DNA from 3 places in the Serratia montpellierensis genome. Region 2 is predicted to be linked to each of the others. Evidence: predicted binding sites of a transcription regulator. Region 2 holds the regulator's gene; each other region holds the start of a gene.

Region 1 (10,788 bases), on a different contig from region 2:
GGCCTGATCACCAGCCAGATCCTCGACGTGCGTGAGCGCCAGGAACAGCAAGAGCAGGAAGCCGCAGAGATTCAAGCGGTTACCGCGATTGCTGAAGGTCGTCGTTAATTAGACTGCGAGTCCGCCTTGTACCTGTTTGAAAGCCTGAATCTGCTGATTCAACGTTACCTGCCCGAGGAGCAGATTAAGCGCCTCAAACAGGCATACCTCGTCGCGCGCGACGCGCACGAGGGCCAGACACGTTCCAGCGGTGAGCCCTACATTACTCACCCGGTCGCCGTGGCCTGCATCCTGGCGGAAATGCGTCTCGATCACGAGACGCTGATGGCGGCATTGCTGCACGACGTCATCGAAGACACCCCAGCCACCTATCAAGATATGGAACAGCTGTTCGGCAAGAGCGTCGCCGAACTGGTTGAGGGCGTCTCCAAGCTCGACAAGCTGAAGTTCCAGGACAAGAAAGAAGCGCAGGCGGAAAACTTCCGCAAGATGATCATGGCGATGGTGCAGGATATCCGCGTCGTGCTGATCAAGCTGGCCGACCGTACGCACAACATGCGCACCCTCGGTTCGCTGCGCCCCGACAAACGCCGGCGCATCGCGCGTGAAACCCTGGAAATCTACAGCCCGCTCGCCCACCGTCTGGGTATTCATCACCTGAAGACCGAGCTGGAAGAGCTGGGCTTCGAGGCGCTGTACCCGAACCGTTATCGCGTGATCAAGGAAGTGGTGAAAGCCGCACGCGGCAACCGCAAAGAGATGATTCAAAAAATCCTCTCCGAGATCGAAGGGCGACTGACCGAAGCCGGCATCGCCTGCCGCGTCAGCGGGCGGGAAAAACACCTCTACTCCATCTACCTCAAGATGCACCTCAAAGAACAGCGTTTCCATTCCATCATGGATATCTACGCGTTCCGGGTGATCGTGAAAGAGGTCGATACCTGCTACCGCGTACTCGGCCAGGTGCACAGCCTGTACAAACCGCGCCCGGGGCGGGTGAAAGATTACATCGCCATTCCCAAGGCCAACGGCTATCAATCGCTGCATACCTCGCTGATCGGCCCACACGGCGTGCCGGTCGAAGTGCAGATCCGCACCGAAGACATGGATCAGATGGCTGAGATGGGGGTGGCCGCGCACTGGGCTTACAAGGAAAGAGAACAGGGCGAAACCGGTACTACGGCGCAGATCCGCGCCCAGCGCTGGATGCAAAGCCTGCTGGAGCTGCAGCAAAGCGCCGGCAGTTCGTTTGAATTTATCGAGAGCGTCAAATCCGATCTGTTCCCGGATGAGATTTACGTTTTCACCCCGGAAGGCCGCATCGTCGAGCTGCCCGCCGGCGCCACGCCGGTCGATTTCGCCTATGCGGTGCATACCGATATCGGCCATGCCTGCGTCGGCGCGCGCGTCGATCGTCAGCCGTACCCGCTGTCGCAGTCGCTGACCAGCGGCCAGACCGTCGAGATCATCACCGCACCGGGCGCACGGCCCAACGCCGCCTGGCTGAACTTCGTGGTCAGCTCGAAAGCGCGCGCCAAAATTCGCCAAATGCTCAAGAACCTCAAGCGCGACGACTCCGTTGGCCTCGGCCGCCGTCTGCTCAACCATGCGCTGGGCGGCAGCCGCAAGCTGGCCGAAATCCCGCAGGAAAACATTCAGCACGAGCTGGACCGCATGAAGCTGGCGACGCTGGACGATCTGCTGGCGGAAATCGGCCTCGGCAACGCCATGAGCGTGGTGGTGGCGAAGAATCTGCAGGGCGATCAATCCAGCCTGGGCACTTCATCCGGCGTACGTAACCTGGCCATCAAGGGCGCCGACGGCGTGTTGATCACCTTCGCCAAGTGCTGCCGTCCGATTCCGGGCGACCCGATTATCGCTCACGTCAGCCCGGGCAAAGGGCTGGTGATCCACCATGAATCCTGCCGCAATATTCGCGGCTATCAGAAAGAGCCTGAGAAGTTCATGGCGGTCGAGTGGGATAAAGAGACCGAGCAGGAGTTCATCGCCGAGATCAAGGTGGATATGTTCAACCACCAGGGCGCGCTGGCCAACCTGACGGCGGCGATCAACGCGGCCGAGTCCAATATTCAGAGCCTGAACACCGAAGAGAAAGACGGTCGGGTTTATAGCGCCTTTATCCGCTTGACCACCCGCGATCGCATCCATTTGGCAAACATTATGCGTAAAATCCGTATCATGCCGGATGTGATCAAAGTTAACCGCAACCGAAACTAGCGCTTATGAGTCCTGAACGCTATGCGCGGATTTGTGAAATGCTCGCGACCCGGCAGCCGGATTTGACGGTCTGCCTGGAGCAAGTGCACAAGCCGCATAACGTCTCCGCCATTATCCGCACCGCCGACGCCGTCGGCGTGCATCAGGTCCACGCCGTGTGGCCCACCACCCGCATGCGTACCCTGGTTTCCTCCGCCGCCGGCAGCAACAGCTGGGTCAGCGTTAAAACCCATCCCACCATCGGCGACGCGGTCGGTCACCTGAAAGCGCAGGGCATGCAAATTCTGGCCACCAACCTGTCTGCGCGCGCGGTCGATTTCCGCGAAGTGGACTACACTCGGCCAACCTGCGTGCTGCTCGGCCAGGAAAAAACCGGCATCACCGAAGAAGCGCTGGCGCTCGCCGACCAGGACATCGTCATTCCGATGATCGGCATGGTGCAATCGCTCAACGTCTCCGTGGCTTCGGCGCTGATCCTGTATGAAGCGCAGCGCCAGCGGCAGAATGCCGGCCTGTATCGCCGCGACAACAGCATGTTGGATGAAGAAGAGCAGCAGCGTCTGCTGTTCGAAGGCGGCTACCCGGTGCTGGCCAACGTGGCCAAGCGCAAAGGGCTGCCACGCCCGCAGATTGACGAGCAGGGCCAGGTGGTCGCCAGCGCCGAATGGTGGGCGGCCATGCAGGCGACGGTGCGCAAATGAAAGGCCGCCTGCTGGATGCTGTCCCACTCACCACGCTTTCCGGGGTTGGCGCCAGCCAGGCGGGCAAACTGGCCAAGCTTGGCCTCGAGACCATTCAGGATCTGCTGCTGCACCTGCCGCTGCGCTACGAAGACCGTACCCGCCTCTACCCGATCAACGATCTGCTGCCGGGCATCTACGCCACGGTAGAAGGGGAAGTGCTGCGCAGCGACATCAGCTTCGGCCGCCGTCGCATGCTGACCTGCCAGATCAGCGACGGTACCGGCATCCTCACCATGCGGTTCTTCAATTTCAACGCCGCAATGAAGAACAGCCTGGCCACCGGCCGCCGCGTGACCGCCTACGGCGAGATCAAACGCGGCAACCACGGCGCGGAGATCATTCATCCGGAATACCGTATTCAGGGCGAAGCCAGCGAGGTCGAGCTGCAGGAGTCGCTGACGCCGGTCTACCCCACCACCGAAGGGGTGCGGCAAGCCACGCTGCGCAAGCTGACCGATCAGGCGCTGGAGCTGCTGGATACCTGCGCCATCGCCGAACTGCTGCCGCCGGAGTTGAGCGGCGGCCTGATGAGCCTGCCGCAGGCGCTGCACACCCTGCATCGCCCGCCGCCGGACATCCAGCTGGCGGATTTGGAGCAGGGCAAACACCCGGCGCAAAAACGCCTGATCCTCGAAGAGCTGCTGGCGCATAACCTCAGCATGCTGGCGGTGCGCGCCGGCGCCCAGAGTTATCAGGCGCAGCCGCTGCTGCCGGACGATCGGCTGAAAAACCGTTTTCTCGCCCAGCTGCCGTTCTCGCCGACCGGCGCGCAGACACGCGTGGTGGCCGACATCGAAGCCGACATGCAAAAAGACTTCCCGATGATGCGGCTGGTGCAGGGCGACGTCGGTTCCGGCAAAACGCTGGTGGCGGCGCTGGCGGCGCTGCGCGCCATCGCGCATGGCAAGCAGGTGGCGCTGATGGCGCCGACCGAGCTACTGGCCGAGCAGCACGCCAACAACTTCCGCCAGTGGTTCGAGCCGCTGGGGCTGGAAGTCGGCTGGCTGGCGGGCAAACAGAAAGGCAAGGCGCGCATCGCGCAGCAGGAAGCCATCGCCAGCGGCCAGGTATCTATGGTGGTCGGCACCCACGCCATCTTCCAGGAGCAGGTGCAGTTCAACGGCCTGGCATTGGTGATTATCGATGAGCAGCACCGCTTCGGGGTACATCAGCGGCTGGCGCTGTGGGAGAAAGGCGAAGAGCAAGGCTTCCACGCCCATCAGTTGATCATGACCGCCACGCCGATCCCGCGCACGCTGGCAATGACCGCCTACGCCGATCTCGATACCTCAGTCATCGACGAGCTGCCGCCGGGCCGTACGCCGGTGACCACCGTGGCCATTCCCGATACCCGCCGCGCCGACATCATTCAACGGGTGAAAAGCGCCTGTCTGGAAGAGGGGCGACAGGCTTACTGGGTGTGCACGCTGATCGAAGAGTCCGAACTGCTGGAAGCGCAGGCGGCGGAAGCCACCTGGGAAGAATTGAAAACCGCGCTGCCGGAGCTGAAGGTGGCGCTGGTGCACGGTCGCATGAAAGCGCAGGAAAAGCAGGCTGTGATGCAGGCGTTTAAACAGGGCGAGCTGCAGCTGTTGGTCGCCACGACGGTGATCGAAGTCGGCGTCGACGTGCCGAACGCCAGCCTGATGATCATCGAAAACCCGGAGCGGCTGGGCCTGGCGCAGCTGCACCAGCTGCGCGGCCGCGTAGGACGCGGTGCCGTGGCCTCACACTGCGTGCTGCTGTACAAAACGCCGCTGAGCAAAACCGCGCAAACGCGCCTGCAGGTGCTGCGCGACAGCAACGATGGCTTCGTCATCGCGCAGCGCGATCTGGAGATCCGCGGCCCGGGCGAGCTGCTCGGCACCCGCCAGACCGGCAGCGCCGAATTCAAGGTGGCGGACCTGCTGCGCGATCAGGCGATGATCCCCGAAGTGCAACGCGTCGCTCGCCATCTCCATCAGCACTATCCGGAACACGCCCTGGCGCTGATTGAACGCTGGCTGCCGGAGAAGGCGCGCTACTCCAACGCATAAAAAAGGGCGCCTGCGGCGCCCTTTTCGTCATGACTCGCTATATCACCCCACCGCCGGGAACACCGGCAGCAGCAAATACAGCTTAATGACGATGGCGTTGGCGATATCGATAAAGAACGCCCCCACCATCGGCACCACCAGAAACGCCAGGTGCGACGGGCCGAAGCGATCGGTGATCGCCTGCATGTTGGCGATCGCCGTCGGCGTGGCGCCCATACCGAAGCCGCAGTGGCCAGCGGCCAGCACCGCCGCGTCGTAGTTCTTGCCCATCACCCGGTAGGTGACAAAGATCGCGTACAGCGCCATCACCAGCGTCTGCACCGCCAGGATCGCCAGCATCGGCAACGCCAGCGAAGCCAGCTCCCACAGGCGCAGGCTCATCAACGCCATCGCCAGGAACAGCGACAGGCTGACGTTACCCAGCACCGATACCGCCCGCTCGAACACGGTATAGAAACCGGTGAAGGCCAACGTATTGCTGAGGATCACCCCGACGAACAGCACGCAAACGAAGTTTGGCAGCTCAAACACCGTCCCGTTCAGCAGGCCGGCAATCAGCTGCCCCAGGCTCAGACAGATGGCGATCATGGCGATGGTTTCGATCATCACCAGCGAGGTGATCAGGCGGCCGCTTTCCGGCTTCTCGAAGCCGCTCGGCTGCACGCTGTCTTCCGGCGTGCCTTCCGGCGTAGAGGAGTGTTTGACCAGATAGCGCGCCACAGGGCCGCCGATCAGGCCGCCCAGCACCAGGCCGAAGGTGGCGCAGGCCATGGCGACTTCCGTCGCGTTTTCAAAGCCGTAGCGCTCGATGAACAGCTTGCTCCAGGCGGCCCCGGTACCGTGGCCGCCAGACAGAGTGATCGACCCGGCGATCAGGCCCATCAGCGGATCCAACCCCAACATTTTCGCCATGCCAATGCCGATGGCGTTCTGCACCAGCAGCAGCCCCAGCACCACGAACAGGAATACCATCAGTGCCTTGCCGCCGGCGCGCAACCGCGCCAGGTTGGCGTTCAGGCCGATGGTGGCGAAGAAGGCCAGCATCAGCGGATCCTTCAGCGACATGTCGAAGCTGATTTCCCAGTTGGCGAACTTTTTCAGGGCTAACAACAGGAGGGCCACCAGCAAACCGCCGGCGACGGGGGCAGGAATGGTATATTTTCGCAGCAGAGGAATGCTTCTGACGCACTTGCCCCCGAGGAGCAAAACCAGCGTCGCGGCGACTAACGTGCCATAAGTATCAAGATGAAACATCCAGGTACTCCATGTAAGGGAAAAGATCCAAATAAAAATAATAAGTTATAGAAAACCACTGAGTTTTTAAACTTGATGAGTGCAGGATTAGAAGTAAAAAACGCTGCTATGACAAGAAAAAATGAATGAAAATGCGACATAAACGAGAAAGTCGGCAACATAATATTTATGCGCAACCGTTTGCTTTTGCGGGGCGGGGCATTAAAATGCCTGCTTTGCCGTATCTGGAAACGCCACACCATGAGCATGTCATCCTCAGAGCTTGATGCCGCGCGTCAAGCCGCCTCTGAACCCCGCGCCAGTGAACTGATTTATCGTCTGGAAGATCGCCCGCCGCTGCCGCAAACGCTGTTTGCCGCCGGCCAGCATCTCCTGGCGATGTTCGTCGCGGTGATCACACCGGCCCTGCTGATCTGCCAGGCGCTGGGCCTGCCGGCACAGGATACCCAGCACATCATCAGCATGTCGCTGTTCGCCTCCGGTCTGGCTTCCATTCTGCAAATCAAAACCTGGGGGCCGGTGGGTTCCGGGCTGCTGTCGATTCAGGGCACCAGCTTCAACTTCGTTTCGCCGCTGATCATGGGCGGCCTGGCACTGAAAAACGGCGGCGCCGACGTGCCGACCATGATGGCCGCGCTGTTCGGCACCCTGATGGTCGCCTCCTGCACCGAAATTTTGCTGTCGCGCGTGCTGCATCTGGCGCGCCGCATCATCACCCCGCTGGTTTCCGGCATTGTGGTGATGATCATCGGCCTGTCGCTGATTCAGGTCGGTCTGACCTCTATCGGCGGCGGCTACGCCGCGATGAACGATCATAGCTTCGGCTCGCCGAAAAACCTCCTGCTGGCCGGCGCAGTGTTGGCGGTCATCATCCTGCTGAACCGCCAGCGCAACCCTTACCTGCGCGTCGCTTCGTTGGTGATCGCCATGGCGGTCGGCTATCTGTTGGCCTGGGCGATGGATATGCTGCCCGCCGACGCACCGGCGGCCCCCACGGCGGCGATCACCATCCCCACGCCGCTCTATTACGGCCTGGGCTTCGACTGGAACCTGCTGCTGCCGCTGATGCTGATCTTTATGGTCACGTCGCTGGAAACCATCGGCGACATCACCGCCACCTCCGACGTCTCCGAACAGCCGGTCAGCGGGCCGCTGTATATGAAGCGCCTGAAGGGCGGCGTGCTGGCCAACGGCCTGAACTCGATGCTGTCGGCGGTGTTCAACACCTTCCCCAACTCCTGCTTCGGCCAGAACAACGGCGTGATCCAGCTGACCGGCGTCGCCAGCCGCTACGTCGGCTTCGTGGTGGCGCTGATGCTGATCGCGCTGGGGCTGTTCCCGGCGGTGGCCGGCTTCGTGCAGCACATCCCCGAGCCGGTACTGGGCGGCGCGACCATCGTGATGTTCGGCACCATCGCCGCCTCCGGCGTGCGTATCGTGTCGCGCGAGCGTCTGAACCGCCGCGCCATCATGATCATGGCGCTGTCGCTGGCTGTCGGCATGGGCGTGTCCCAGCAGCCGCTGATCCTGCAGTTCGCGCCGGACTGGCTGAAAACCCTGCTCTCTTCCGGCATCGCCGCCGGCGGTATTACCGCCATCGTGCTGAACCTGGTGTTCCCGCAGGAACACGAGAAAAAGTAACCCCTCCATTGATGTTCAAGCGGCCGCTTGCGGCCGTTTTTTATTGTCTATCAGACCATTGCCCTTGAGATGCCCGGCCAATTGCGGCATAAACAGGGTATCTTTTTTGACCGATGCGGATGTAGACGATGAAATTTATCGGAAAGCTGTTGCTGACGTTGCTGCTGCTGATCGTGCTGGCGGTGGTGGTGCTGTACCTGGTCGGGCAAACCCGCTGGGCGGCAGGCCGCCTGAGCGCCTGGATCAGCGACAATAGCGAATACCGCCTGTCGATAGGAAAAATCACCCACTCGTGGAACCAACCGGACCAGATCGGTCTGGAAGACGTGCAGCTGGCGCGCAACGGCCAGCCGCAGGCGCTGGTCGCCAAACGCGTCGATCTCGGCCTCAGCCTGCGCCAAATCACCGAGCCGCGCTATTTCCACAGCGTCACGCTGCGCGACGGCACGCTGAACGTGCAGCCGCAGGCGGCGGCGCTGCCTGTACAGGCCGACGTGCTGCAGTTGAGCAACATGGCGCTGCAGTCCAACGATAACGAGTGGCAGCTCAATGCGCAGCAGGTCACGGCCGGCATCACGCCGTGGCGCCCGCTGGTCGGCCATCTGCTGGGGGACAACAACCAGTTTCAGTTCAGCGCCGGTTCGATGACGCTGAACGGCATTCCCACCTCGAAGGTGTTGGTGCAGGGGGAGCAAAAGCAGGGCCAGCTGCTGTTGAACAACTTCGGCGCCAATCTGGCGCAGGGCGACCTGACCGGCGTGGCCAGCCGCGCCGCCGACGGCAGTTGGCTGGTGGATCGCCTGCGGCTGAGCGGCGTGCGCCTGCAGACCCCGCTGACGCTGGCGGAATTCATGCAGCGCTTTACCACGCTGCCACCGGTCACCCTCAAGCGTTTCGATCTGATCGACGCACGCCTGGAAGGCAAGGCATGGGCGTTTAACGATCTCGATCTGTCGCTGCAAAACGTCAGCGTCGAAAAAGGCGACTGGCGCAGCGAAGACGGCTCGCTCAACGTCAACGCCGGCGACGTGATCAACGGCGGTTTCCACCTGATCGATCCGATCGCCACCCTGCGGCTCTCTTCCGCCGGCATCGCCATTCAGCAATTCACCACCCGCTGGGAAGGCGGGTTGCTGCGCACCTCCGGCAACTGGCTGCGCGCCGGCAAACGCCTGCAGCTGGATGAAGTGGCCATGGCGGCGCTGGAGTACACCCTGCCGATCGACTGGCGTGAGCTGTGGCTGAAACCGCTGCCGGACTGGTTGGCGGAGGTGTACGTCACCAAGCTGACCACCAACCGCAATCTGATCATCGATATCAACCCGGCATTTCCGTTCCAGATCACCGCGCTGGACGGCTACGGCAGCAATCTGCTGCTGGCGCGCGATCGCCAATGGGGCATCTGGTCCGGCTCGCTGAACCTGAACGGCAGCGAGGCCACCTTCAACAAAATCGACGTGCGGCGCCCTTCGCTGGCGCTGAACGCCGACGGCAACCAGATCAACGTCACCGAGCTCAGCGCCTTTATGCCCAATGGGTTGCTTGAGGCCAAAGCGACCGTCGATCAACTGCCGGGCAAACCGTTCCAGCTGACGCTGCACGGCCGTTCGGTACCGATCAATACCTTGCAGCAATGGGGATGGCAGCCTGTGCCGCTGACGGGCGACGGCAACCTTGAGCTGCAGTTGAAAGGGCTGTTGAACAGCGACGGGCCGTTCAAAGCCTCATTGAAGGGCAACCTGCAGGCCACCGCCGGCGACGGCCAAGCGGTGAACCAACTACTGCCGTAATGCACTGCGCGGCCCGCCCTCAGGGCAGGGCCGCCGACTTACTCTTCCAGCGCCTCAGAGCCGCCCTGATCCAGCGGCACATCCGGCTCGGCCGGCAACACCATGTAGGTGCCTTCGAACACTGCGCCCTTGTCCTCGTCGCCGAACAGATGCACTTCGGCGTGTACGCGCGCGCGGCGGCCGCGCGCCAGACGCGCCAAATCGCCGCTCAGCGAGCCGAGATCCGCCACTGCCCGCGGCCTGCCGGTGATCGGTTTGCTGTAACGAATGTGCGCGTCCGCCAGAATGATGGTGCCGCCGAGATGGCGCTCGCGCAACAGCAGCCAAATCAGCCCCCAGGCGGTCAACGTCGCCAGCGAGAACAGGCTGCCGGCGAACAGCGTGTGGTGCGGATTTTGGTTGCCGATCTCCGGCATGGTGGTGACAAAGCGCTGGCCGGTGTATTGGCTGATGCGCACGCCCATCTTTTCGCTCAGCGGGATATGTTCATACCAGGCCTGCTGCAATTGGCCGCACCAGTCGGGGCGATGCAGGATATCGTCGAGCGTCGCCACCGGTTTGATCATCAAAAAGTGACGGATCGGGGTGGTCTGCGGTGCGGTGATCTCGCCCTGATTAACGAAGCCCAGCTTGGCGAAGAAATCCACCGCGTCCTCGCGGGCGCTACACACGACCCGCTTCACGCCTTCCTGCCGCGCAACGGACTCCAGCGTCATCGCCACCAGCGTCCCCAGCCCTTTATCCTGCAGCGTCGGGTCTACCGCCAGAAAACGGATCGCCGCCTCGTTGTCGGCATTGATGTACAGCCGCCCGATGGCGACGATTTTACCGGCCTCGTCCACCACCATTTGGTGATGGGCCATGGCGTCATAGGCATCCTTTTCCGAACCCACCGGCTGGTGCAACGGCTTGCGCAGCATTTCCCAGCGAAACTGGTAATATTCCTTCAGTTCTTGCTCTGTTACGGGTACTCGTAGGTGATACATAGACGCCTGTTCTCCGAATGCTTAGACCTGTAGCCAGAATGTCACCGGACCATCGTTGACCAGCGCCACCTGCATGTCGGCGGCGAACTCGCCGGTCTGG
Region 2 (10,788 bases):
CTGGTCGCCATTGATGAAAAACCCAATTTCCGCACCCACGTGATCGAGATGCCTGCAGAACTGCTGCCGGGGCTGGAGCTGGGCGCGTCGGTAGCCCATAACGGCTGCTGCCTGACCGTCACTGCGGTGGAGGGCAACCGCGTCAGCTTCGATTTGATCAAGGAAACGCTGCGCCTGACCAACCTCGGCGATCTGGCGCTGGGCGACATCGTCAATATCGAGCGCGCGGCGAAGTTCAATGACGAAATTGGCGGTCATTTGATGTCCGGCCATATTATCTGCACGGCGGAAGTGGCCAAGATTTATACGTCGGAAAATAATCGGCAGGTATGGCTGCGCATGCCGAATGCGGAATTGATGAAATATGTGCTGCACAAAGGTTTCATCGGCATCGACGGCATTAGCCTGACCATCGGCGAAGTGGTGAATAACCGTTTCTGCGTGCACCTGATCCCGGAAACGCTGGATCGCACCACGCTGGGTAAGAAACGCCTGGGCGATAAGGTGAACATCGAAATCGATCCGCAAACGCAGGCGGTGGTGGATACCGTCGAGCGGGTGCTGGCCAACCGGGAAGCGACGCTGGCGGCGGCGATGGCGCCGGCGCACAAAGACTGACAGCGATTCTGGCGTTGCCGCCGGAATCGAATCATAAGCAGAGAGGAGAAACGCGTGAAGTTTTATGGGAAAACGTTGTTGTTAACCGCGTTGCTGGCGCTGAGCGCCTGCAGCAGCTCACCTGAGCAGGGCGCCGGCGCGCAAATGGCCGATGCGGACGATACCTGCGGCGCTTCGCAGTATCAAAACTTCGTCGGTAAGCCGATGACGTCGCTGGAAGGCGTGCGGATCGACGCCAAGGTGCGCGCCATTCCGTACAACTCTGCCGTTACCATGGATTTCAACCTGCGCCGTCTGAACTTCCTTGGCGATAGCAACGATAAAATCATTCGCGTTTATTGCGGTTAACCCGCAGGGTCCGAAAGAGCAAAAAAAAAGCCCCGGCGATGATGTTGCCGGGGCTTTTTTATCGGGAAAGCATTCAGCGGGCGACGCGAATGCCGCCTTCAACGCCTTTCGGGCTGAATACCATCTGCCACAGCTGCAGATCGCGCGCCCGGAACGCGCCTGCGCAGGCGTTCAGGTAATAGCTGAACATCCGCTCGAAGCGATCGGAATAGCGCGGGGCAAGCTGCGGCCACGCCTGTTTGAAGCGTTCAAACCAGGCCATCAGCGTGCGATCGTAGTCGGCACCGATGTTGTGCCAGTCTTCCATCACGAAATGGCCTTCGCTGGCTTCGGCGATATGGCTCACTGAAGGCAGACAGCCGTTCGGGAAAATGTACTTGTTGATCCACGGATCGACGTTCATGTCGGTTTTATTCGAGCCGATGGTGTGCAGCAGGAACAGGCCGTGCGGCACCAGATTGCGCTCCACCACGTTGAAGTAGGTGCGGTAGTTTTTCGGCCCGACGTGCTCGAACATGCCGACCGAGACGATGCGATCGAACTGCTGATGCAGATCGCGATAATCCTGCAGCAGGATCTGCACATCCAGCCCGGCGCAGCGCGCCTGAGCCAGCTTCTGCTGCTCGGCGGAAATGGTCACGCCGACCACCGACACGCTGTAATGTTTCGCCGCATAGGCGGAGAGGCCGCCCCAGCCGCAGCCGATATCCAGCAAACGCATGCCCGGTTGCAGCTGCAGTTTTTCGCAGATCATCCGCAGCTTGGCTTCCTGCGCTTCCTCCAGCGTGGTGGCGTCTTTCCAGTAGCCGCAGGAATATTGCATGTAAGGATCGAGCATCAGGGTAAACAGATCGTTGCCGAGATCGTAATGTTCTTTGCCGACGATCCAGGCGCGCTTTTTCGATTGCAGATTGGTCAGGCGCGCGGCGGCGATACGCAGGGTATCTTTCAGGTGGTGGGGGAGTTTCTTCTCCAGCCCGGCGCTGACCACGCGCTGGAAGAACATATCCAGCCGTTCGCATTCCCACCAACCGTCCATATAGCTTTCGCCGAGGCCCAGCGACCCTTGCTGCAGGACGCGTTTAAAGAATTCGGGATTTTTAACCTGAATATCGAAGGGGCGCGATCCGTTGATTTCAATGCCGGCCAGGCCGAGCATTTCATGCGCGATACGGTACCACTGATTATCCTGGATGCTCAGATCTTCTATACACGATGAACTCATAGCTTCTCCATCACCTTCTTCTGACTGATGACCCGTTAGGAAACAGCTTAGACAATTTCTGCGGGTGCATACGTTTACCGACGGGAAATAAGCCCGCGGCGTCTGATATCCGACTATGAACAGAGGAAATTTAAAGAAGCGGCCCGACGCAAACGGCGCAGGAAAAACGCATCCTTAAAAAAGAGTGTGACGCAAGGCGCGTACACAATAGCTAATTGAGATATAGGGATTATAAGGTGTTACTTTACAAGGTTGTTTTTGAGTATAGGCGTGCCGAGACGTTGACTCAACTGTAAATCGCACTCGGCACGCATATTCTTTAAGTGATTATTGAGCTTAGTAATTATGACGCTGAGTTAGCATGCTCCCGCTGCGCTTTTTGCTGCGCATCGGCCACTTTTCCCCGCTGCAGGAAATACCCCAGCGCGGCCAGGATCACCGTCGATACCATCACCGTCACCGTCGCCAACAGCGGCTGGGCAATAAACGCCGACACCAGCATGCTCGCCACAAAACACAGCCCCAGCTGCAGCGTATTTTGCAGCGCGGCGGCTTTACCGCTGCTTTCCGGGAACGGCATCAGCGCATTCGCCACCATGATCGGGTAGCCGGCGCCGTTGACCAGCGCCATCACGCAGAACGGGATCAGCAGCGTGGTGAGCGTCGGAGCGGTCAGGGTTGCCACCAGATACAGCGCCGCCATGCTGACACCATAAGCTACCAGCAGCCACGGCAGCAGGGTTTTGCCATTGATGCGCTTTAGCGCGGCGCGACAGCCATAGCCCCCCAGCAGAAAAGCCAGCGTTTGCGGCACATAGCTCAGACCGATGTCGCTCGGGCCGTAGCCCATATCACCGAGGATGAACGGCGAGCCGGTCAGCCAGGCAAAGAAGCCGGCCGAGCAGGCGGCGTACATGGCGACGTTGCCGCTGAACACCGGGGATTTCAACAGTTGCCAGAAGCTGACGCCGTTTTTTGGCGCATCGGCGGTGGGTTGCGTTTTGGCGCGATCTTTGAGCAACAGCGTCGGCAGCAGCAGCAGGGCGGTGATGGCCAGCAGCACGGCGAAGATCGCACGCCAGCTGGCGTGGTTCAGCAGCCAGGCGCCCAGCAGCGGCGCCAGCGCCGGCGACAGCGCGACCAGCGGCATGATGGTGGCGAATACGCGATTGGCCTGGCCTTCGCGATAGCGGTCGACCACCAGCGCTTGCCAGATGGCGGCGGCGGAGCAGACGCCAACGGCCTGGATAAAACGCAGGATCCAAAGCTGCACGGCGTTCTCCACCCACAGCATGCCCAGGCAGCCGACGGCGAACAGCGTCAGGCCGATCAATAATACCGGTTTGCGGCCCAGGCGGTCGGAGAGCGGCCCCCACAGCAGCTGCGCGAAGGCGAAGCCGGCCAGGAAGATGCTCAGGCTGGCGCTGACCGCGCCGGCGGAAATTTGCAGTTCCTCCCGCATGGCGCCAAAGGCGGGCAGGTACATATCGGTCGCCAGATAACCCAGCATGCTCAGGCCGGCGAGATAGAACATAAAACCAAAGGAATTTCGCATGGTATTTCTCGTTAATATTTTAGTGTCGCAGGTTTTTAGCGCCGGCCAGTGTATCCGGCTGGATCTCTGCTTGTGAAACGGTAATATTTGCAAAGTGCTGTTAAAAAAATTGAAGGCAAAGCGATGTGGTCTGAATATTCTCTTGAAGTGGTCGACGCGGTGGCGCGTACCGGCAGTTTCAGCGCGGCGGCGCAGGAGCTGCACCGGGTGCCGTCGGCGGTGAGCTACACGGTACGGCAGCTGGAACAATGGCTGGCGGTGCCGCTGTTTGAGCGGCGTCACCGTGATGTGGAGTTGACGCCGGCCGGTGCGCTGTTTATCAAGGATGCGCGAGTTGTTATCAAAAAAATGCTCGACACCCGCCGCCACTGTCAGCAGGTGGCCAACGGGTGGCGCGGCCAGCTGAATATCGCCGTGGACATCATCGTCAAACCGCAGCGCAGCCGCCAGCTGGTGCTGGATTTTTACCGGCATTTCCCCGATGTCGAACTGATGTTGCAACCCGAGGTGTTTAACGGCGTGTGGGATGCGTTAGTGGACGGCAGAGCGGACATGGCGATCGGTGCCACCCGCGCGGTGCCGGTCGGCGGCGGCTTCGCCTTTCGCGACATGGGGTATATGAACTGGCTGTGCGTGGTCAGCCCACAGCACCCGCTCGCGCAACTGGCAGGGCCGCTGAATGACGATCGGCTTAGGCCGTACCCTGCGCTTTGTCTGGAAGACACTTCGCGCAATCTGCCCAAGCGCGTCACCTGGACGCTGGATAACCAGCGGCGGCTGGTGGTGCCGGACTGGACCTCGGCGCTCGACTGTCTGTGCGCCGGGTTGTGCGTCGGTATGATGCCGGCGCATCTGGCGCTGCCGCGGGTGCAGCGCGGTGAGTTGAAGGCGTTGCAGCTGCAGCAGCCGTTTCCCGCCAGCCCGTGCTGCCTGACCTGGCAGCAGGATAAACCGTCACCGGCGATGAGCTGGCTGCTGGCGTATCTGGGCGATGGGGAGACGCTGAATCAGGAGTGGCTGAGCGAGGCGAAGCCGGAAGCCGCGCAGGCTTCCGGCGCGGGGGATTAGCGGCGGTAGTCGATGAACGGCCCGTCGGCGACCGAGCGGCGTTCGATCAGCTTCGGATGCACTTCGATCACCTGCGACTCTTCGCGCTTGCTGATGATGCGATCCAGCAGCATGGTGAAGGCCATTTCGCCCAGGCGCTCTTTCGGCTGGTGAATGGTGGTCAGCGCCGGGGTGAAGTAGCGGGCGTTGCGCACGTTGTCGTAGCCGATCACGGAAATATCCTGCGGCACCCGCAGGCCCAGCTCGTCGGCGGCGCAGATGGCACCCATCGCCATGATATCACCGCCGCAGAATACCGCGGTCGGCCGCTGTTTTTGCGACAGAATTTGGTGCATCGCCTTGTAGCCGGACTCCGGCTCGAAGTCGCCCTGGACGATCCACTCTTCGCGAATGTCGATATGCGCTTCCTGCAGCGCCTTCATAAAGCCCTGGTGACGGCCGCCGCCGGTGTTGCGCGACAGCTGGCCCGGAATGGCGCCGATCTCGCGGTGACCGCGTTCGATCAGGTAACGGCCGGCCAGATAGCCGCCTTCGAATGCGTTATCGATGATGGTGTCGGTGAAGTCGCCGCGCGCGGCGCCCCAGTCCATCACCACCATCGGGATGTTACGGTAGTCTTCCAGCATGCCCAGCAACTGATCCGGGTACTCGGAGCACATGACCAGCAGGCCGTCGACGCGCTTTTGGGCCAGCATCGCCAGGTAGGCGCGCTGCTTGTCCAGATTGTTGTGCGAGTTGCACAGGATCAGGGTGTAGCCTTTGCTGTAGCAGCTGTTTTCCACCGCTTCGATCACTTCGGCAAAGTAGGGGGCTTCGCTCGAGGTGGCCAGCAGGCCGATCGATTTGGTGTGATTGACTTTCAGGCTGCGCGCCACGGCGCTCGGCGAATAGTGCAGCTCTTTAATGGCGGCCCACACGGCCGCTTTGGTCTCTTCGGCGACGAAACGAGTCTTATTGATGACGTGCGAAACGGTGGTGGTGGAAACGCCCGCGCGTTTGGCCACATCTTTAATCGTTGCCATGTAAGGAATGACTCCTGAACTCACATGTTTACAGCATGTAAGTGTGATGTTAATCGTTTGCCTACGTAGATCCTTCTCCAGAGAAGCGAAAACTGAGTTTTTAGTGTGTTGAAGTCTTCAGCGCTTAATCAGGAGGGGCATGGATGCCGGTACGCAGTTGTGAACTGCGAATTTTGTCGCATATTGAACAAAAGTGGAAGAGGTAATCGAGATTATAAACCGGGAAATGATAACAAGATTTTATCGGCGAACTGTGGGAAAATGATTTGACGTACTAATTGTGCGCCTTTTATCCTTAGGAAAGCCTATTTTAAAGGAGTTGTCATGGATACCGAATTGAAGATGTCGCTGTTCACTACCGTCTGCGCGTTGGCGGTCATTATCGCTTTCAGCTTCGTTGCCGCGTTGAATTGATTTCCCGCCGGCGATAAAAAAGGCGCAGCCTGGCTGCGCCTCATCACCTCAGAACCTGGCGTAAGCGCAGGTTTTCCGCTGCGAAGGTCCAGTTGACCAACGCCCAGAAGTTTTCCAGGTATTTTGGACGCGCATTGCGGTAATCGATGTAATACGCGTGTTCCCACACGTCAACTGTCAGCAGCGGTTTGTCTTCACCGGTCAGCGGGGTGGCCGCGTTGGAGGTGTTGACGATCGCCAGCGCGCCGTCCGGTTTTTTCACCAGCCAGGTCCAGCCTGCACCGAAGTTTTTCACTGCGGCATCGGTGAACTGCTCTTTGAACGCAGCGAAAGAGCCGAAGGATTTGACGATCGCCGCCGCCAGTTCGCCCTGCGGTTCACCGCCGCCCTGTGGTGACAGGCAGTGCCAGTAGAAGGTGTGGTTCCACACCTGCGCGGCGTTGTTGAAGACGCCGCCGTTAGAGGTCTTGATGATCTCTTCGAGCGATTTGCCCTCGAACTCGCTGCCTTTCACCAGGTTGTTCAGGTTAACCACGTAGGTGTTGTGGTGCTTGCCGTAGTGGTATTCCAGGGTCTCGGCGGAGATGTGCGGCTCGAGCGCGTTTTTCTCATACGGTAATGCAGGTAATTCAAACGACATTGCTTCCTCCTTTACAGCGCCATTCGCTTCCCGCCGGGCGAGAATCATATGGGCCGTTTTTTATTGTGGTCATTCAATCTTAACAATTTTCGTCATAAAAAACAGGAAGAAAAGCGAGAAATGCGCGTGGGGCGGTGCGATGGGCGATAGCTTGAGCAGGCGGTTGCGACCAGGGCCGCAACCGCGCAAAACAGGGAATTAACGGATAGTTTTCGGCGTCACTACGCGGCGTGCGCCGATGTAGTGGTTTTGCCAATAGTCGTTATCGAGCTGGCTGATGCGGATCTCTTCGCCGGTGCGCGGCGACTGGATGAATTTGCCGTTGCCGAGGTAGACGCCAACATGGTCCGCCACGCCGCGGTTGTTGATGCGGAAGAACACCAGATCGCCGCTTTCCAGTTCGCTTTTCTTGATCGGCGCCGCATCGCGCAGGTGATACATCTCGTTGGCGGTGCGCGGCATCTTGATTTTCACTACGTCTTTGTAGGCGTAATAGATAAGGCCGCTGCAGTCGAAGCCGGTGCGCGGCGAGCTGCCGCCCCAGCGGTAAGGTTTGCCCATCTGGCCCATCAGCTTGGCCATCGCGGTTTGTTTGGCGTGTTGGTAGCGTTTTTTGTGGGCGGGACTGAGTTTCAACGGCTTTTCTTCACGCGCCAGTTTGGCGGTGGCCATACCGGCTTCGCGGTGGCGGCCATAGCCTTTTTTATAGCCCTTTTTCGGCGGGGTAACTTTAATCTTGGCTGTTTTCTGCGCTTTGGCCTTGGGTTTGGCGCTGGCGATCTTTTTCGCGCTTTTCTCGCTTTTCGCCTTGGCGGTCTTGGCTTTTTTCTCGGGAGCCGTCACTTTGGCTTTTTTAGCGGCTTTGTCCGCTTTCTTTTTTCTGCGGTCATCGGGCCGCGCTTCATTAGCATGGCTTTTACGCTGCTCGGCGGCAACACGCGCCTGTGGCGCAGCGTGCGCCAAATTGAAGAAGAGCTGCGTAAACAGCAGCGCAAAGAGCGTAAGAATTAAACGCATGTCGACGTCACCAACCTTGGCCCCGAAACGGATATCGAAAGAGTTACAGTATTCCCGAATTTCGCCATATAAAACAGCGAAGAACTCATAAATAATAATCCATATTGTGAGAAAACGTTAATGACATTTTTTTTGGTTTAAAATCAGCCCGTTAATGTATGAAAAAACGCCAGGGGGCGGCGGCGGATATAATTAAGCCGCGTCGTCATCGCGGCGCAATATATTAGTGAAATGGTCGGATTAAAAATGTTATTCTCAACGTATGTTTTGACCGGAATGACGTGGCCGGTGAAACGCGATCGGCGGCGGGCGAATATCCTTGCAAAAGATGGCGTTTTCTTGCGACTGTTCCAGCCGCTACAATAGCCCGCGTGATGCATGTTGTAGCCATGAAATGTGGCTTGAGGAAGCAATAAATGACGACGACACTTGAAAAAATTCAGCACCAGATCGCTGAAAACCCGATTCTGCTGTACATGAAAGGTTCGCCAAAGCTGCCGAGCTGCGGTTTCTCTGCACAGGCTGTGCAAGCGCTGTCCGCCTGCGGCGAGCGTTTCGCCTACGTGGATATTCTGCAAAACCCGGACATCCGCGCCGAGCTGCCAAAATACGCCAATTGGCCTACGTTCCCACAGCTGTGGGTAGACGGTGAGCTGGTCGGCGGTTGCGATATCATCATCGAGATGTATCAGCGCGGCGAACTGCAGCAGCTGATCAAAGAAACGGCAGAAAAGTATAAAGCGCAGGAAGACCAGCAGTCTTAATCGACAGGCTTGCGGTTATCGCGTATCGGGCGGCGCCAGTGCAAACTGGGCCGCCTTTTTTGTTGGGCTTATTCGGCGAGATCGCCGGCGGGCAGCGGCCAGCCGCCGAGGCGTTTCCAGCGGTTAACCAGCTCACAAAACAGCAGGGCGGTTTGTTCGGTGTCGTACAGCGCGGAGTGTGCCTGGCTGCTGTCGAACGGCATGCCGGCGGCGATGCAGGCTTTCGCCAGTACCGTTTGGCCCAGCACCAGACCGCTCAGCGCGGCGGTATCGAAGGTGGCGAACGGATGGAACGGGTTGCGCTTCAGGCCGGCGCGTTCGGCCGCGGCCATCAGGAAGCTGTGATCGAAGTTGGCGTTGTGCGCCACGATAATGGCCCGATTGCAACCGCGATCCTTGAGCCCTTTGCGCACCGCTTTGAAAATGGCGTGCAGCGCGTCGTATTCGCTGACCGCGCCGCGCAGTGGGTTGTGCGGATCGATGCCGTTAAACGCCAACGCTTCCGGCTGCAGGTTGGCGCCCTCGAAAGGCTCCACGTGGAAGTGCAGGGTCTCGTCCTGCTGCAGCCAGCCATCTTCATCCATTTTCAGCGTGACGGCGGCGATCTCCAGCAACGCATCGGTATTGGCGTTGAAGCCGGCGGTTTCAACATCTATTACTACGGGATAAAACCCACGAAAACGACCACTCAGGGCGTTAAGATCACTTTTTTCGGCCATCAGTTTCTTATCTTCATCGAATGCAGCGCGCATTATGGCAAATTTTGCGCCCGGTTGCAGGCGCTATCGCGCGGAGAATCAGCAGGGCGCCAGCGCGCCCTGAAGGGGAGGCTTAGTGGCCGAGGCCCTGACCGGCGTGTTTGTTTTCGATCAGCTCGATTTTGTAGCCGTCCGGATCTTCGACAAAGGCGATTACCGTGGTGCCGCCCTTCACCGGACCGGCTTCGCGGGTGACCTTGCCGCCTGCGCGGCGGATGCTGTCGCAGGTGGCGGCAACGTCGTCCACGCCCAGCGCCAGGTGGCCGAAGGCGGTGCCCATGTCGTAGCTGTCGGTGCCCCAGTTATAGGTCAGTTCGATAACCGCACCTTCGCTCTCTTCCGTATAGCCGACGAAAGCCAGCGAGTATTTGTACTCCGGATTTTCGCTGGTGCGCAGCAGGCGCATGCCTAATACCTTGGTATAGAAGTCGATGGCGCGTTGCAGGTCACCGACGCGGATCATGGTATGGAGTAAGCGCATAATTCCTCTGGATTGACTGTGCCGTGGCAGACGGCGGGTGGATTGAAGCACAAGCGAGTATAGCCTTGTCCCGCAAGGGAATTCAACGTGACGATTGAGTGACAATGTCACCTATTGGCTTCGCGCCGAGGGTGTCTAAATATTGATCGAGTGTACCGATCGATACGAAGTAATTGATCTGCACAATCAATTATCAATTCCTCACGTAACCGTGTAGAAATTGAACTGCAGCATAACCAACACCAGGGAACCCCGGCCCGCCTTGTGCGGGCCTTTTTGCGCGTGGCACATAAAAAAACGGCCAGGCGGTTGCGTGGCCGTTGGAGTCAGGACGAGTTACTTCGCCAGAAACGGATAGTCGGTATAGCCTTCGGCGCCGCCGCCATAGAAGGTTTCCGGCTTAGGCTCGTTCAGCGGAGCGTGCTGACGGAAACGCTCCACCAGATCCGGGTTGGCGATGTAGCTGCGGCCGAAGGCCACCGCGTCGATGAAGCCTTTTTCGATCAACGCTTCGGCTTTTTCAGCGGTGTAGGCGCCGGCACCGACAATCACCCCTTTAAAGTGGGCGCGCACCGAGTCGCGGAAGGCGTCGGAATACGGTTTGCCGCCGGCCCAGTCCGGTTCGGAGATGTGCAGGTAGGCGATATTGCGCTTGTTCAGCTCTTCCACCAGATACAGCGCCGCGTCTTCCTGATCTTCACCGTTGTCCAGACCGTTGAACGGCCCCAGCGGTGAGATGCGGATGCCGATATGCTCGGAGCCCCATTCGGCGACCGCCGCGTCGACCACTTCCAGCGTCAAGCGGGTGCGATTCTCGATGCTGCCGCCGTATTGATCGGTACGTTGGTTGGAGGCAGGGGACATGAACTGGTGCAGCA
Region 3 (10,788 bases), on a different contig from region 2:
GGCGATGTGATTGAAATCGCACCCGGCGGGCGCCTGCCGGCCGACGCCGAGCTGCTCAATCCGTTCGCCAGCTTCGACGAAAGCGCCCTGACCGGCGAATCGGTGCCGGTCGAGCGCCAACAGGGTGAGAAAGTGGCCGCCGGCAGTCTGTCCGTCGATCAGGCGGCACAGATGAAGGTGATCTCCGAGCCCGGCAAAAACGCCATCGACCGCATTCTGCAGCTGATTGAAGAGGCCGAAGAGCGCCGCGCGCCGATCGAACGCTTTCTCGATCGGTTCAGCCGTTATTACACCCCGGCCATTATGCTGCTGGCCGTCGCGGTGATCCTGGTGCCGCCGCTGCTGTTCTCACAGCCGTGGGATACCTGGATCTATCGCGGCCTGACGCTGCTGCTGATCGGCTGTCCATGCGCGCTGGTGATCTCGACCCCGGCGGCCATTACCTCCGGACTCGCGGCCGCCACGCGACGCGGCGCGCTGATTAAAGGCGGTGCGGCGCTGGAGCAACTGGGCCAGATACAAACTATCGCCTTCGATAAAACCGGCACCTTGACCGAAGGCAAGCCGACGGTGACCGACGTGCTGCCCATCGGCGCGCTGACCGAACAACGGCTGCTGCAGCTTGCCGCAGCGGTAGAGGCCGGATCACATCACCCGCTGGCGCAAGCGATCATCAACCGTGCTGCCGAAAACGGGGCTGAGATGCCGCTGGCACAGGCGCGCCGCGCGCTGGCCGGCGTCGGCGTGGAAGGGATCGTAGATGCCAAGACCGTGCTGATCAGCGCGCCGGGCAAGTTGACACCGGGCCTGCTCGACGCCCAATGGCAGAGTCAGGTGGATAAGTTGGAAAACGCCGGTAAAACGGCAGTGGTGGTGCTGGAAGACGGCGTGCCCGTCGGCTTGCTGGCGCTGCGCGATACGCTGCGCAGCGATGCCAAACAGGCGATAGCCGAACTGAACGCGCTGGGTATTCGCGGCGTGATGCTGACCGGGGACAACCCGCGCGCCGCCGCGGCGATTGCCGGCGAGCTGGGCCTCGACTATCGTGCCGGTCTGTTGCCGGAAGATAAGGTCAGCGCGGTCACCGAACTGAGCGAACTGCGCCCGACGGCGATGATCGGCGACGGCATCAACGACGCCCCGGCGATGAAAGCCTCCAGCATCGGCATCGCCATGGGCAGCGGCACCGACGTGGCATTGGAAACCGCCGACGCCGCCCTGACCCACAACCGGCTGGTGGGCGTCGCGGAGATGATCCGCATCTCGCGCGCCACCCACGCCAATATCCGGCAAAACATCACCATCGCGCTGGGGTTGAAAGGGGTCTTCCTGATCACCAGCCTGCTGGGGTTAACCGGGCTGTGGCTGGCGGTGCTGGCCGACTCCGGCGCCACCGCGCTGGTCACTGCCAACGCGCTGCGGCTGTTGAGAAAGCGCAGCTAAGTTCGGAAACAAACACGGGCGCGGCATACCGCGCCCGTTGTCATTTCGGGAAAGGGACTTTTCTTTCATCGACACGACCGTGCCGCCGTTATACGCCTTTACGCAACAAATAACGGTATGGCGCCTGCTCGGTCTCCTGCGCCACCAGCGTGTGTTCCATAAAGCGGCAGAACCCCGGGATATCGCGGGTGGTGGCCGGATCGTCGGCGATAATCAGCAGCGTTTCGCCGTTGTCCATATGGCGCACGGTTTTACGCACCATCATCACCGGTTCCGGGCAACGCAGGCCCAGCGCGTCGAGCGTCTGGTCTGCCTGGGCAAATAAGTCAGTCATGCAATTTTTCTCGTTCAAAAACGATCGGCGAACGCTCGCCGCATCTCATTAGCGCCTAGTTTACGCCGGTAGTTTTTCTGCGCAAGATGCGTTAACGTTTGCGTTAAATTTAACCATTGCATTGGTTGCGCAAACGCGTATCATGCCGCCGCGCAGCGTTTTTTGCTGTTTTAACAAGACACACTGGGTTCCCTCACCCCACTGCTAAAAAGGCTACAACATGTATTCGTTTACCGCACAGCAGCGCTTCACCGCGTTGGTCTGGCTTTCGCTGTTTCATATCGCCATCATTACCTCCAGCAACTACCTGGTACAGCTGCCGATCACCGTTTTCGGCTTCCATACCACCTGGGGCGCCTTTACCTTCCCGTTTATCTTCCTGGCGACCGATCTGACCGTGCGCATCTTCGGCGCGCCGCTGGCGCGACGGATTATCCTGGCGGTGATGGTGCCGGCGCTGTTCATCTCTTATGTGATCTCCACCGTCACCTATCAGGGAGAATGGCAGGGCTTCGCGGCGCTGAGCAGTTTTAACCTGTTCGTGGCGCGCATCGCCGTGGCCAGCTTTATGGCCTATGTGCTCGGCCAGATCCTCGACGTACATGTGTTCAACCGCCTGCGCCAACGCAGCGCCTGGTGGGTGGCGCCCGCGGCGGCGATGTTCCTCGGCAACATCAGCGATACGCTGGCGTTCTTCTTCATCGCCTTCTATAAGAGCAGCGATCCCTTCATGGCCAACAACTGGGTGGAGATCGCGCTGGTGGATTACAGCTTCAAGGTGATGATCTGCCTGCTGTTCTTCTTGCCGATGTACGGCGTGTTGCTGAACATGCTGCTCAAACGCATCGCGGCGCGCAGCGGCAGCCTGCAGCTGAGCTGAGTCATGCTATTCTGGGCGGCCTTATCCTTGGAGGCCGCTCATGACCCCAATCGTCCGCACCGCCACGCTCGAAGAAATCCACCGCCTTTATCAACGCATCCCCGAATTCGGCGGCCTGCATAGCCTGGCCGATCTGCAGCAGCGTATCGGCACCGCCCCCGCCAGCCTGTTGATTGCCGAGATAGACGGGCAGCCGGCCGGTTTCAAACTCGGTTATCAACGGCAGGAAACGGTGTTTTACAGCTGGCTGGGTGGCGTGCTGCCGGCATTCCGTCGCCACGGCGTGGCGCAGGTCTTGTTGGCCGAACAGGAACGCTGGGCGCGGGCGCAGGGCTATCGCCAACTGACGGTCAAAACCCGTAACCGGTTCCGCGCCATGCTGACGATGCTGCTCACCCACCACTATCAGATTGTTCAGCTGGAAAAGAAAGGCGAAGTGGCTGATTATCGGCTATTACTGGAAAAAAACTTGTGACAACATCTGCCTTGCATTTCAACCTGGAATAGGTTGCGATACGACAGTGAATCCCTACCGGAAAGGAAGAAGGAAGCCCGATGCGTAAAGTAGCGAAATTGATGGGTATCAGCCTGCTGGCGCTTGGCCTCGCGGCCTGCGACGGCAACACCAAAGACACCAAGGCAGCGCCAGACGGCGCGGCGGCCAGCGCGCCGGCCGGGCAGCAGGTGAGCCTGCTGGACGGTAAACTGGCGTTCACCCTGCCGGTCGGCATGGCGGATCAGAGCGGCAAGCTGGGCAACCAGGCTAACAACATGCATGTTTACGCAGACAGCACCGGCCAGCGCGCGGTGATCGTGATCCTGGGCGACAAGACCGCCGACAGCCTGGAGACCCTGGCCAAGCGCCTGGAGAATACCCAGCGCGCGCGTGACGCCAACCTGCAGGTGATCACCAACAAGGCGCTCGACGTCAACGGCGTGCCGCTGCGTCAGTTGGACAGTATCATCACCAGCGGCGGCGAAAAAGCCTATTCCTCCGTTCTGATCGGCTCGCTGAACAACAACATGCTGACCATTCAGGTGACGCTGCCGGCGGACAATCAGCAGCAGGCGCAGACCGAAGCCGAAGGCATCATCTCCACCCTGAAGCTGAAGCAGTAATCCCACAGGGGCCGGCTTGCCGGCCCTTTCGTTTTTACGCCAGTGCCTGCGCCAGCAGGGTGATCGGATGTTCACAGCGCTTGCTGGTGGACATTTCTATCTGCCATTTGCAGGTCTCGCAGTCGGTCACCACCAGATCCACCCCGCTCTCTTCGATCTGCCGGAACAGCGGCGCGCCGATGCCTTGCGAAGTGGCATAGTTCTCCGATTTGAACCCGTAGGTGCCGGCGATGCCGCAGCACTGCGAATCCAGCACCACCAGCTCCAGCCCCGGTATCTGCCGCAGCAGCTCCAGGGTGTAGGCGGTCCAGCCCATCTTCTCCATATGGCAAGGCGTGTGATAAGCCACCCGCAGCGGCGTGTGCTTCAACGGCAGGCTACGCCCCTGATTGATCAGGCGATAGAGATAGCGCGTCGCCAGCTCCACCCGATCGCGCACCGGGGTGGTGTCCACGTCCAGCAGATGAGGGTATTCGTCGCGCAGGGTGAAGGTGCAGCTCGATGAGGTTGCCACCACCGGGATGCCGCGCTCCAGCACCGTTTCATGCAGCGATTCAGCGTTGACCCTGGCCTGCTTTTTGGCCTGCTCGATAAACCCGTTGGCGATCAGCGGCACGCCGCAGCATTTCTCGCGTTTCAGCAGCTGCACGCCGATATCCAGCGCGTTGAACACCCGGATCAAATCTTTACCCAATTGTGGGTGGTTGTAGTTGACAAAGCAGCCGTGGAAAAACGCCACCTGCTCGGCGTAACGCTGCTGAGCCTGCGCCTGTTGCCGGTACCAGCGGCGGAAGGTGCCGAACGAGTATTTCGGCAGTTCGCGGCGGTGATCGATATTCAGCGCCTTGTCCAGCAGCTTGCGCACCGGTTTCAGCCCGGTAGCGGCGTTGACGATCGGCGCAAACGGCGTCGACAGCGAGCCCATGATATCGGTGTGGCTGAGGATGGCATCGCGCAACGTCGGCTTGCTTTGGGCGAAGTCGGCGCGGGCGCGCTGAATGATGTCGCCGATTTTGACGTCGGACGGGCAGGCCACTTCACAACGCTTGCAGTTGGTGCAGTATTTCAGCGCTTCGTCGTACAGCGCCGGGTCTTTCAGCCGCAGCCGCTCGCCGTCCGGCCCCGCCTGTTTCGGCCCCGGATAGAGCGGGTTCACTTTGGCGACCGGGCAGTAGGTGGTACAGACGGTACATTTGATGCAGCTTTCAAAGCTGTGATCCTGATGCAGGCTCATACGCACTCCTCCGCGGCGATCTGCTGCGCGACGTGCAGCGCACCGATCAATGACACGCCGGCGCCGCAGCCCTGCTGCAGCGGATCGTAGCCGCCGGCGACCGCGCCGATGACATACAGATTGTCGAACGGCATTCCCTGCTTCATCGCCCGCAGCCTGCCGTCGGTGCGCACGCCAAACTGCAGATAAGGCTGCGGTGCAAACAGCTCGCGCTGGCTCCAGTCGGCGCGATCGGCGCGGCTGTGCACGTCCAGCCCGAAGATCGGCTCGCGTACCCCGTCGAAATCGGCCACCAGCCCATTGCTGAAGAAGCTGCCGCTGGCCAGCACCACCTGCTGCGCCCGCAGCGGAATATCGCCGTGGTTGCGGGTATATAGGCCGGTGACGCGGCCGGCTTCGCACTCGGCGCGCAGCACGCTGTCGCCAGGCATGAAAACGCCGTCCAGCTGTTGAAAACGCCGCCGCAGCGCCTGATGCAAACGCATGCCGGGCACCGAAGGCGGCAGCGTCGGCAGCAGCCGGATCGGTTTGCCGACCGCATCCTGCAGCACCGCCAGCGACGTATCGTCCTCCAGGCCCAGACAGGCCGGCAGGAAGAGCGCGTCGGCCTCGCCCGCCAGCCGCCGCAGCTCCTCGGCCATCGGCGGCAGGCTTTCCATCAAATCCAGTACCCGGGCGATGTTCACCGCGCGGAACTCGCTGGGGTTATTGCGCAATCTGTCCAGCGCCGGCATGTGCAGATAGGCCACGTCCGTCTGCACACCGAGCTCCCGGCTCAGAGAGTCGGCGGCCATCTGCGGCTGGAAGTCGAGGAACCCCTCAATGCCGATCACCGCGATGCGCCGCCACGGCAGTTGGCCGGTCAGCGGCAGCGTCGGGATCGCCTGCGGGCTGAGCCAGGTGGCGCGGCGCGTGCCCAGCGGCGTGATGCGCAGATGGTTATTGGTGCCCTTGCCCTGCAGGTTCAACCCGCAGCGCGCCAGCAGCCGCTGGGCGGCGGCGGACAGCGCCGCCACCCGGCCGGGCCCGATCAGGGCATACGGATGCTGCGGCGCCTGCCGCGCCAGCTGCGGCAACGCCGCCAGCGGCATCTCGACCGGCGTGCCGTCCGGCAATCTCGCCAACAGGTCGAGCGAGCCGGAGGAGAAGTAGAGCGCGCTCTGGCCGGAACTGACCACCGCGCAGCGTTTGCCCTGTTCGGCCACGGCAATGGCGCAGCTCAGGCCCGCCAGGCCACCGCCAATCACCACTACGTCAAATCGCATCATCCACCTCCTGCTCCTTGTCGGCCTGGGCCTCAAGCCCGCATAACCCCTGGTAAACCCAACTGGTAAATTCGCTCTCGCGCAACGCATCGCCCCAGGCGATCGGCCGTACGCCTTTCCACCGTTCGTTGAGGAACTGCGACAGCTGCGCGATAGATTGCTGCGGCGTGCTGACGTTAAAGCGCGTCAGCAGCCCGGCGGCGCGGCAGGCGCAGAGTTCGCCTTGGCAGGTACCCATGCCGACGCGGGTGCGGCGGCGCAGATCCACCAGGTTATTGACGGTCAGCGAATTGACCGCATAGCGCACTTCCCCGGCGGTCACCGCCTCGCATTCGCACACCAGGCTGGTGTCGAGCCGATCGGCCGCCGGCACCTGGCTGGCGCGATCGCCGTGGCGGTAAATTGCTGAGCCGCGAATACTGGCGGGCAGTGAAACCACGCTGCGCACCGTTTCCTCCGCCGACTGGCGAGATCCCGGCAACGCGTCCTGCGCGGTGGTGCACGGACGGTTTACGCCAAGCTTTTCGCACACCTTGTCGGTGGCCCACTCCGCCATCAGGCGGTAGGTCATCAGCTTGCCGCCGGTGATGGTGATAAACCCTTCCAGCCCGTCGCGGGCGGCGTGATCGAGCAGCACGATGCCGCGGCTGACGTTGCGCCCGCTGGGATCGTCATCGCTGGCTACCAGCGGCCGCACCCCGGCATAGGCACGCAAAATGCGGGTCTGCGCCAGGGTGGGCGCCAACAGCGCCCCCTCGCGGATCAGAATGTCCACCTCCTGCGGGGTCACCAGCATGTTGTCAATTTGGTCGTAGTCGATATGGGTCGAGGTGGTGCCGATCAGCGAGATGGTGTCGCCCGGCACCAGGATGTCGGCGTCCGCCGGTTTGCGGCAGCGGTTGATCACCATGTTGTTGATGCGATGGCCGAGGATCAGCAGCGCCCCCTTGGCCGGGAACATGCGGATGCGCAAATCGGCGTATTCGGCGATCTGCTGGCCCCAGATGCCGGCGGCGTTGACCACCACCGACGCGTGCAGCTCATAGCGCCGCTGATTCTGATGGTCGTAAACGCGCACGCCCGTTACCCGATCGCCGCTGCGCAACAATCCCACCACCTGGTGGTAGGTCAGGATCTGTGCGCCGTGTTCGCGCGCGTCCAACATGTTGGCGGCGGTCAGCCGGAAAGGATCGACGGTGCCGTCCGGTACGCGCACCGCGCCGATCAACGCCGGGTTAGCCGCCGGCTCCAGCCGCAGCGCCAGCTGCGGGTCGATCGCTTCGGCGTCGATGTCAGCCTGGCGACAGGCGGCGATAAACTGTTGCTGATAGTCCAGCGAGTCCTGCGGCAGGGTGATGAACAGCCCATCGGTGCGCTCGATACAGTGATGAGCGATACGTTTCAGGATGCGGTTCTCTTCGATGCACTCGCGCGCCGACTCGCCGTCGGTCACCGCATAGCGCGCGCCGCTGTGCAGTAAACCGTGGTTGCGGCCGGTGGCGCCGGTGGCGATGTCGTGGCGCTCCAGCAAGATGCAGCGCAGGCCGCGCCGCGCACAGTCGCGGGCAATGCCTGCGCCGGTGGCGCCGCCGCCGATGATGATCACATCCGTTTCGCCGCCGTCAAAATAGCTGCTCATGTCGCTCCCTCAGGATCGGTAGTTATGAGCCTATTGAGCCACGGTTATTGGGGTCTTTGTTTGATAAGGAACAATAACGAACATAAAACGAAATAAAAATGACCACAAAAAACCATCAATGTGATCATAATCACGATTTTTGGACGTTTTTCTATTTCATAACGTTAACGAATCGCTCAAAATCCGCCGTGGTTTCATGAAAGTGTAACAATTGCGCCATTCGTCACAGCGACACCAGGCGTATTTGATGACAATGGCGCTCGTTATGGAACACAAAAACACCACATTCGATATCCGCTCAATCATCAAATGAACGTAAAAGGTCATATTGATGTGATAACAGATAAAGCCATCGGAGGCGCTCATGTTGAGTATTTTTAAGCCAGCCGCACACATCGCCCGTGTGCCGAGCGATAAGGTAGATCCGCTCTACCGTAAGCTGCGCTGGCAAATTTTCCTGGGGATCTTCTTCGGTTACGCCGCCTACTATCTGGTGCGTAAGAACTTCACCCTGGCCATGCCTTACCTGATCGAACAAGGCTTCAGCCGCGGCGACCTCGGCTTCGCGCTGTCGGGCATCTCTATCGCCTACGGCTTCTCCAAATTCATCATGGGTTCGGTCTCTGACCGTTCCAACCCGCGGGTGTTCCTGCCTGCCGGCCTGATCCTGGCGGCGGCGGTGATGTTGTTCATGGGCTTCGTACCGTGGGCAACTTCCAGCATCGCGGTGATGTTCGTTCTGCTGTTCCTGTGCGGCTGGTTCCAGGGCATGGGTTGGCCGCCGTGCGGCCGCACCATGGTGCACTGGTGGTCGCAGAAAGAACGCGGCGGCATCGTCTCCATCTGGAACTGCGCCCACAACGTGGGTGGCGGCCTGCCGCCGCTGCTGTTCCTGCTGGGCATGGCCTGGTTCAACGACTGGCACGCGGCGCTGTACATGCCGGCCTTCGGCGCCATCCTGGTGGCCCTGATCGCCTTCGCCCTGATGCGCGATACCCCGCAATCCTGCGGCCTGCCGCCGATTGAAGAGTACAAAAACGACTACCCGGACGACTACAGCGAAAAAGACGAAGAAGAGCTGACCGCCAAGCAGATCTTCATGCAGTACATCCTGCCGAACAAGCTGCTGTGGTACATCGCGGTCGCCAACGTGTTCGTCTACCTGCTGCGTTACGGCATTCTGGACTGGTCGCCGACCTACCTGAAAGAAGTGAAGCACTTCGCGCTGGACAAGTCTTCCTGGGCCTACTTCCTGTATGAATACGCCGGTATCCCGGGCACCCTGCTGTGCGGCTGGATGTCAGACAAAGTGTTCAAAGGCAACCGCGGCGCCACCGGCGTGTTCTTCATGACGCTGGTGACCATCGCCACCGTGGTGTTCTGGATGAACCCGGCCGGTAACCCGACCGTGGACATGATCTGTATGCTGGTCATCGGCTTCCTGATCTACGGCCCGGTGATGCTGATCGGCCTGCACGCGCTGGAGCTGGCGCCGAAGAAAGCCGCCGGCACCGCCGCGGGCTTCACCGGCCTGTTCGGCTACCTGGGCGGCTCGGTTGCGGCCAGCGCCATCGTCGGTTACACCGTGGACTTCTTCGGTTGGGACGGCGGCTTCATGGTGATGATCGGCGGCGGCGTGCTGGCGGTTATCCTGCTGCTGCTGACCATGCTGAACGAAAAGAAACACCACGCGGAAATCGCCGCCAAGCGCGGTTAAGCGTCACACGACTTTTGCATGATTTAAAGGCCGCCCTGCGGCCTTTTTACTACCCTGCCCCCAACAACACGGAGAAAATGGAATGCGGACTCAAGTCAAAGCCCTGCTGACAGGGATCATTCTCGCCACCTCAATGGTCAGCGCCGCACAGGCGGCGGACAAAGTGGTGATCGCCCACCGCGGCGCCAGCGGCTACCTGCCGGAACACACCCTGCCGGCGAAAGCGATGGCCTACGCGCAGGGCGCCGATTACCTCGAGCAAGATCTGGTGATGACCAAGGACAACGAGCTGGTGGTGCTGCACGACCATTACCTCGATCGCGTCACCGACGTCGCCGAACGCTTCCCGGACCGTGCGCGTAAAGACGGCCGTTATTACGCCATCGACTTTACGCTGGCAGAGATCAAATCGCTGAAGTTCACCGAAGGCTTTGAAATCGAAAACGGCAAGAAGGTACAGGGTTATCCTGGCCGCTTCCCGATGGGAAAATCCGACTTCCGCGTGCACACCTTCCAGGAAGAGATCGAGTTCGTGCAGGGTCTGAACCATTCGACCGGCAAAAACATCGGCATCTACCCTGAAATCAAGGCGCCGTGGTTCCACAAACAGGAAGGCAAAGACATCTCCAGCAAAGTGCTGGCGGTGCTCAAGCAGTACGGTTACACCGGCAAGAACGACAACGTCTACCTGCAGTGCTTCGACGCCAACGAGCTCAAACGCATCAAGAATGAGCTGGAGCCGAAGCTGGGCATGGATCTGAAGCTGGTGCAGCTGATCGCCTATAACGACTGGCAGGAAACCTACGAGCAGAAAGCCGACGGCAAGTGGGTGGAGTACGACTACGACTGGATGTTCAAACCGGGCGCGATGAAGAAAATCGCTCAGTATGCCGACGGCATCGGGCCGGACTACCACATGCTGGTGGTCGCGGATCAATCCAAGCCGGGCCACATCGTGCTGACCGACATGGTGAAAGAAGCGCACGCCAGCAAGCTGGCGGTGCATCCGTTTACCATCCGCGCCGATGCGCTGCCGAAGTACGTGACCGACGTGAACCAGCTGTATGACGTGATTTACAACCAGGCCGGCGTCGACGGTGTGTTCACCGACTTCCCGGACAAGGGCGTGCAGTTCCTGCAGAAGCAGGGCCAGCACA

The links. Region 2 encodes PurR, which represses purine synthesis genes. Its sites were predicted from a motif close to CANGCAAACGTTTGCNTG; they were not measured.
Region 1: the regulator PurR is predicted to act here: its motif matches at 6,441-6,458, upstream of FUU19_RS10860 (nucleobase:cation symporter-2 family protein).
Region 3: the regulator PurR is predicted to act here: its motif matches at 1,865-1,882, upstream of tusA (sulfurtransferase TusA).

What each region holds. Positions count from the first base shown of each region.
Region 1 covers NZ_VOSN01000010.1:30,356-41,143, reverse strand. The annotation lists gene rpoZ (DNA-directed RNA polymerase subunit omega) at 1-108, shown strand, start outside; gene spoT (bifunctional GTP diphosphokinase/guanosine-3',5'-bis pyrophosphate 3'-pyrophosphohydrolase) at 127-2,238, shown strand; gene trmH (tRNA (guanosine(18)-2'-O)-methyltransferase TrmH) at 2,244-2,939, shown strand; gene recG (ATP-dependent DNA helicase RecG) at 2,936-5,017, shown strand; gene gltS (sodium/glutamate symporter) at 5,060-6,271, opposite strand; gene FUU19_RS10860 (nucleobase:cation symporter-2 family protein) at 6,512-7,912, shown strand; gene FUU19_RS10855 (AsmA family protein) at 8,041-9,702, shown strand; gene fabY (fatty acid biosynthesis protein FabY) at 9,741-10,688, opposite strand; gene dtd (D-aminoacyl-tRNA deacylase) at 10,710-10,788, opposite strand, start outside.
Region 2 covers NZ_VOSN01000022.1:358,300-369,087, forward strand. The annotation lists gene FUU19_RS23945 (riboflavin synthase) at 1-618, shown strand, start outside; gene FUU19_RS23950 (I78 family peptidase inhibitor) at 673-966, shown strand; gene cfa (cyclopropane fatty acyl phospholipid synthase) at 1,040-2,191, opposite strand; gene punC (purine nucleoside transporter PunC) at 2,535-3,746, opposite strand; gene punR (DNA-binding transcriptional activator PunR) at 3,870-4,814, shown strand; gene purR (HTH-type transcriptional repressor PurR) at 4,811-5,836, opposite strand; gene cydH (cytochrome bd-I oxidase subunit CydH) at 6,161-6,250, shown strand; gene sodB (superoxide dismutase [Fe]) at 6,294-6,890, opposite strand; gene FUU19_RS23985 (C40 family peptidase) at 7,089-7,907, opposite strand; gene FUU19_RS23990 (Grx4 family monothiol glutaredoxin) at 8,324-8,671, shown strand; gene rnt (ribonuclease T) at 8,740-9,423, opposite strand; gene gloA (lactoylglutathione lyase) at 9,503-9,910, opposite strand; gene nemA (alkene reductase) at 10,247-10,788, opposite strand, start outside.
Region 3 covers NZ_VOSN01000001.1:56,396-67,183, forward strand. The annotation lists gene FUU19_RS00270 (zinc/cadmium/mercury/lead-transporting ATPase) at 1-1,443, shown strand, start outside; gene tusA (sulfurtransferase TusA) at 1,532-1,777, opposite strand; gene FUU19_RS00280 (7-cyano-7-deazaguanine/7-aminomethyl-7-deazaguanine transporter) at 1,998-2,657, shown strand; gene FUU19_RS00285 (GNAT family N-acetyltransferase) at 2,698-3,132, shown strand; gene FUU19_RS00290 (DcrB family lipoprotein) at 3,213-3,776, shown strand; gene glpC (anaerobic glycerol-3-phosphate dehydrogenase subunit GlpC) at 3,811-5,010, opposite strand; gene glpB (glycerol-3-phosphate dehydrogenase subunit GlpB) at 5,007-6,275, opposite strand; gene glpA (anaerobic glycerol-3-phosphate dehydrogenase subunit A) at 6,265-7,914, opposite strand; gene glpT (glycerol-3-phosphate transporter) at 8,279-9,631, shown strand; gene glpQ (glycerophosphodiester phosphodiesterase) at 9,714-10,788, shown strand, end outside.